Regions from separate parts of the Paenibacillus sp. FSL H7-0714 genome, predicted to be linked through region 2. Evidence: riboswitches for the same ligand, from Rfam matches in the RefSeq annotation. Region 2 holds a riboswitch; the other holds the start of a gene.

Region 1 (3,249 bases), 1.6 Mb from region 2:
GTGCAGGGACAGCGAATAGCTTTATTTTGAATAAAAAAGTAACCTTCAAGGATCGTGACCGTGGCAATAAAGAGGGTTTTGATAAGACGCAGTTGCTGAAGTTTATCGTACTGAATCTGGTAGTACTCGGAATATCGCTGTTGCTAATGCATCTGTTGACTGACAAACTAGGCATTCAAGTGTTGATCTCTAAGGTATTAGTAACGTTTGTGACGGTGATTATTAACTTCTTCGGAAGTCGTAAATGGGTATTCTAAAGTTCAGTAGAACCAATCTACGGAGGTGAAAATCATGCGTAAATTCTCGTATGTGCTCATACTGGCGGGGATCCTTATCATGCTCTATCCAAAAGCTAACGAATGGTATAACGACTGGCAGCAGGATAAGCTATTAGAATCGGCTGAACTGAGCACCAGTGAAAGTACTCCACCACCTGATCTGAAGAGCAGATATGCCGAGGTCACTCAGCTACTAGCGGAGGAATCAGCTTTAGATGCACAAGCACAGCCGCAAGAAACAGAAAAGCCGGAACCGGAAATTGAAGTGGGTGGCAAAGTTATCGCATTAATTGAGATTGATAAGATCGATCTGAAGCTGCCTGTATTAGAAGGGGCTACTAAAGCGAATATGAAGCATGCCGCGGCCCATATGAAAGAAACAACTCCAATAGGAGAAATAGGGAACGCCGCAATAGCTGCACATAGAGCTAGAACTACGGGCAGATTGTTTAACAGATTGAATGAGGTTGTGATTGGGGATACGATTACGGTGAAGACTAGCGATCAGACTTATAATTACGAGGTTTATGATATTTCTGTTGTACTTCCTAGTGATGTGTCTGTTCTAGACGGGAATAACAAAGATAAAATTCTTACTCTAATTACGTGTGACCCACTAGTAGATCCTACACATCGTTTGATTGTTCATGCCAAACTTTCCTAATCGTTGACGAGAAATAACAAGAGAATTCAAATACAGAGAAATAACTATAAAATAATAGTAAATCTAGCAATTTTGTTCTTGTTTACGAGGATAAATATGGTAGTATAAGACTATAAAAGCTAAACACGATAAACGGCAAACCTATCGAAAGGTAGGGACGCAAAGCTAAAGGGCCTTCCCGTAAGGATGGCAGCCAGTTACCGAATGAAGAGGCTTTTTTTGTTTTTATAAAATATATAAGAATCTTAGATTCATATTTCTACTTGGACTGATTCTGTTAATTTGTCTAGTGAAATTAGAACAGATAGAGCTTATACGATAACGGCAAACCTATCGAAAGGTAGGGACGCAAAGCTAAAGGGCCTTCCCGAAAGGATGGCAGCCAGCTACCGAAAGGGGTTTTATCCGTGAAAAAGGTTTATTTTATGATGGTGGCGCTATTCGTACTGATTACTGCGGTTCCGGTAAGCGCAGCTCAAGCCGCAAGTGTAGATGCAAGCTGGTTGATTACATCGAAAGTGGCTCAAGGTGTTATTGGAATTAACTATGATATTCCGAAAGATAAAAGAATCAAACTCATGATCACTAAAGACAACAGCAGCTATACATATAACTTATATGCTTCTGGACAAGCTGAGGACTTCCCTTTACAACAAGGTAATGGTACTTATAAGGTTTCTGTTCTTGAGAACACAACCGGCAATAAATACAAAGCGTTATATTCCGAAGTAGTAGACGTAACCATGAGTGACTCGAATTCCGTATATTTGGGCTCCGTACAGAATGTGAAATGGAGTCCTTCTGATAAAGCGATCCTTAAGGCAAAAGAGCTTACAAAAGGCAAAACAACAGATGAAGAGAAAGTTAAGGCAATCTATAACTATGTAGTTGCTAATGTACAATACGATTATTCTCTTGCTAATAACGTAACAACAGATTACATTCCGAACATTAACAACACTTTGAATACTAAAAAAGGAATCTGCTATGACTATGCTTCTCTTTTTGCCGCAATGCTGCGTAGTGTAGATGTGCCTGCTAAATTGGTGATGGGGAATACTAGCTACGTTACGCAATACCATGCATGGAATGAAGTGTTGATGGATGGGAAATGGGTTACTATTGATACAACGGTAGATGCATCGTCAGCGAAGAGTAAGAAGAATACGGATTTTATTAAGGCTTCAAGTAAGTATACTGCAGCAAAATACTATTAATTTGCATCGCTAGATTCATAACTCTATTAAATAAACAACCAGCTTAATTATTAAGCTAGTTGTTTATTTTTCTATTAGGGGTTGCTTTTCTATGAATAGATAGGTTATTATAGTTAAGCGTTGTTAGACAGCGTACAGGCAATGTTTGAGAGAGTTATATAAACGGCTTTCGAAAAATAAAGCTTGCATTACTGAGAACAACATGATATATTATAAGAGTTGCTGCTGAGACATTAAACGGCGCCAACGAGAACTTGATCTTTGAAAACTGAACAACGAGTGAGTAGGAAATCACGAAAGTGAAATCCAAAATTAGAGAATTAATTTTCTCGTCAGATGTTTCAAAATGAGCATATCGCTCTTTTCAATACTAATTGGAGAGTTTGATCCTGGCTCAGGACGAACGCTGGCGGCGTGCCTAATACATGCAAGTCGAGCGGAGTTATTTTGAAAGCTTGCTTTCAAAATGATTTAGCGGCGGACGGGTGAGTAACACGTAGGCAACCTGCCCCTTAGACTGGGATAACTACCGGAAACGGTAGCTAATACCGGATAATTTCTTTTTTCTCCTGAAGAAAGAATGAAAGACGGAGCAATCTGTCACTGAGGGATGGGCCTGCGGCGCATTAGCTAGTTGGTGGGGTAACGGCCCACCAAGGCGACGATGCGTAGCCGACCTGAGAGGGTGAACGGCCACACTGGGACTGAGACACGGCCCAGACTCCTACGGGAGGCAGCAGTAGGGAATCTTCCGCAATGGACGAAAGTCTGACGGAGCAACGCCGCGTGAGTGATGAAGGTTTTCGGATCGTAAAGCTCTGTTGCCAGGGAAGAACGTCCGGTAGAGTAACTGCTATCGGAGTGACGGTACCTGAGAAGAAAGCCCCGGCTAACTACGTGCCAGCAGCCGCGGTAATACGTAGGGGGCAAGCGTTGTCCGGAATTATTGGGCGTAAAGCGCGCGCAGGCGGTCATTTAAGTCTGGTGTTTAAACCTTGGGCTCAACCTGAGGTCGCACTGGAAACTGGGTGACTTGAGTACAGAAGAGGAAAGTGGAATTCCACGTGTAGCGGTGAAATGCGTAGATATG
Region 2 (3,249 bases):
GGTCTGGTTCGGACGTTACGAGTTCTGGACCGTAATGGAATCGACCACACGGGAACAGCTAAATCATTAGAAGAATCCAAGAGAACGCTTATTAAAAACGTCAAAGGAATTACGATTGGCATCCTCTCCTACACAGCAGGAACCAACCGAATTCCTATACCAGTGAGTAAGCCATGGCTGGTTAACCGGATATCTACGCCCAAGATCATTCGGGAGATTCGAGATTTAAAAAAGAAAGTCGATCTAGTCTTGCTTTATCTGCATTTCGGAAGCGAATATCGTTACACTCCAAACAAGAGGCAAAAAGAGCTGGTCAATCTCTTCTTTAAAAATGGCGCCGACATCATACTGGGGTCTCACCCACATGTTCTTCAACCGTTAGCGCTTCGTGGAAAAAAACAATTCGTTATTTACTCATTGGGGAATTTTGTTTCTACTAAATTAATGAATATTCCTTATACACAAAGCGGTATCATACTTACGCTTAAAATAAAGAAGGATGAAAAAGGAAACACGAGTATAACTAACGTAGGTTACATCCCGACTTGTGTAGATCGAAGAATAAAAAGCGGCAGGAAAATTACAGAGATCATCCCCATCCGCGACGCATTAAAGAGAAGCGCCACCGACATAAAAACAGAGCGGCGAAATCTCATGAATCGAATGTTGAAACATACGACAACAATCTTAAAGAAGGAATAGAAACGTTATTAAAATAGAGAATACAGCAAAAAGCGCTGTTCTACAGAACAGCGCTTTTTGCTCAATATGAAATCGACCTTATTATTCTAGTTCGGCCGGTTTTACAATGGTTGTACCTTTGTTATTCTTGGAATATTTAGCTTCGATTTTCGTGTTGTATGTATCTTTTTCTCCGTCACTTGTCAGTACATAACTCAGATCGACTGTCAGCTTTTCCGTTTGCCAGGTCTTAGTATTGACGAATAATTTCCAAGTTACGCTTTTAGGTTGAACAGTCTCTCCATCCCAGAGGTTCTCCTGGTCATAGAGTTTGATTATTCCCTTAGCTGCTGTCGGATCAGTTACCGTGAACTGCAGGACAGTCTGTGCGCCAGCAGTGCTGACTTTCATAGATTTTTTATAATTTTTAACCGAATCAAGCATGGAAACAGGATCGTATTGACCTTTGGAGTAAAAAGAATCCCACTCCATCTTCTCCAGTGCAATCCAATACTGTGCATCGGGATCGATTGGCTCGCCGTCATCGTCGTAACCTTCATCTTCAGATTCATCGATCAGTTCACTTCCGTCTACAAGATAGTAAAACTCCTTGTCATTGGCATATAGACTGTACGATGTTTCTAAAAGACTACTATCAACGGTGCCAGCTGCAGCAAAATTCGGCAGTCGATTAATATCCAGCTTCAGTGTGTTAGTGTTGCTGATACGTACCCCACCGCTCTGAATATCCTGTTTTTTGATCACATCTAAGTGAAAATTCTTTATTGCTTTAGAGGCCGCCGTTACTTTGCTAATCATTTGATCCGCGGTTACTGCTGTTGTGGTAGCTGCAGACACGACTTCAGGATTAGACATCCATCCGATCGTTCCGGACAGCAATAAAGCACCTACTGCCAAACTAGTGCCTATTGTTTTGAAAAAACTGTTCATGTACTTCCCCTTTCGGCCCCTTGCGATAATGTAACGCCGTATAGGTCGAAATAATAAAAGAGCTCAAAATAGACTACATATTCTTAGAGCTATCCTTTATGCTTCATAAGACATCCCTATGGCGGCCTGGCGATCATTTCCTTCTGTAGAAAGGCTTTAGACCCATGGCTTTGTGTCATCATCTTTCGATGATTTTACCTTTAACGCGGACATTCAATTAGTTTTAATTAGCTTACGGACGCATGTCCCACCGCTAATTTTATCATGGTTATAATTACCTGTAAACGACTTATCTTCCATTCAAATTCGCTATGATGCTCAGAAGAAATACTTCACTCAAAATGAAAAATGAACGATTACATACGCTTATAAGTCTTATTAATGAGAACAGCAAAGACAGGGGGTGCAGCAAAATGTGTGACCGAGAAATTTTCGAGCTCTATAAAGAACAAGTATATTATTTTTGTTACTACTTAATGAAAAATCAGGCAGATGCAGAGGATATTTGCCAAGAGGTATTTGTAAAGGTTATCTTAGCGGATAAGTCTAAGGTAAGAAACTTGAAATCTTGGATTTTACGAATTGCTTCGAATGAGTGCCACAGTGTGATTAAAAGGCGTAAGACGGGGTGGATGAAAGAAGTACGTAATTATTTACTATCCAGGTCTGAGGAATCAAACCCTGTAGAAAAACGGTTGGATCGACAGGAAACTAAAAAAGAATTACAAGGGTTATACAGTCAGCTTCCCGACAAAATCAGAATGGTAGTAGTCCTTCGTTTTATAAACGAATTGACTGTACCCGAGATCTCTAAAGTTATGAGCATACCCGAAGGAACTGTAAAATCCAGACTGAACAAGGGACTTAAAATACTAAATAGAATGGGTGGAACTCAACTAAAGGAGCTGAGTAGTAATGAATCTGTATATTGAAAAAGATAGACATATTCCCCGACCGGATTATGATTTGATGTGGACTACCATTGAACAAGAAGCATATAAACGTCAAAGAAATCTGAATGCCTCCCAGAATACTCCTAGGCCTAATAAAAAGGTTGTTCCTATCAGCATCGTCTTCTCTTGCCTCTTACTTGTCGCCATTCCTGTATTCGCTAGTATGACGATTAATTGGGATAAAATTGGTGGGCGAAGTGTGAGCAATGCATTAAATAACGGCATCGGTCAACAGTATAATCTTCAAGCTTCCAGTTCAGGAGTAACAATGAATTTGAACGGTGTTGTAACTGACGGAGAAAAAATGAAAATGCTGTTATCACTTGATACTAAATCTGATCTATCCCAATATACTGGATTTGCTACAGAGGAAAACACCATGACTAGTGAATCCGGTGCCAAGGCAAAGGTATACGGTTATTTAGAATACGATCCTGAAAGCCAGAAACTCATTGGAGTATATGAGACACCTGATACATTAAAGGATGATAAAAAGGACTACAAGTTTGAAGCACGGAATCTCATTTTTTACCGTAATCAGAATATTCCCTTACAATCTAATCATCAAGCAGGGGATACAATCGATACTGGAGTTAAGCAATATCCAAGCATTCAAATCGAATCCGTTCGACATGTTTCCAATCAAACCATTATCCGTTACAAA

What was found. A riboswitch is a leader RNA that binds a small molecule or an ion and turns the genes downstream of it on or off. The one in region 2 is predicted to bind cyclic di-GMP.
Region 1: linked by a shared signal. The riboswitch ahead of NST34_RS03210 (transglutaminase-like domain-containing protein) and the one ahead of NST34_RS10225 (DUF6612 family protein) in region 2 are both predicted to bind cyclic di-GMP.

What each region holds. Positions count from the first base shown of each region.
Region 1 is NZ_JBBOPT010000001.1:713,549-716,797, forward strand. Features, by position in the region: gene NST34_RS03200 (GtrA family protein) at 1-257, shown strand, start outside; gene NST34_RS03205 (class D sortase) at 292-942, shown strand; cyclic di-GMP riboswitch class I at 1,067-1,147, shown strand; cyclic di-GMP riboswitch class I at 1,256-1,336, shown strand; gene NST34_RS03210 (transglutaminase-like domain-containing protein) at 1,350-2,159, shown strand; rRNA gene NST34_RS03215 (16S ribosomal RNA) at 2,531-3,249, shown strand, end outside.
Region 2 is NZ_JBBOPT010000001.1:2,353,570-2,356,818, reverse strand. Features, by position in the region: gene NST34_RS10230 (CapA family protein) at 1-702, shown strand, start outside; gene NST34_RS10225 (DUF6612 family protein) at 784-1,632, opposite strand; cyclic di-GMP riboswitch class I at 1,750-1,841, opposite strand; gene NST34_RS10220 (RNA polymerase sigma factor) at 2,046-2,564, shown strand; gene NST34_RS10215 (DUF4179 domain-containing protein) at 2,548-3,249, shown strand, end outside.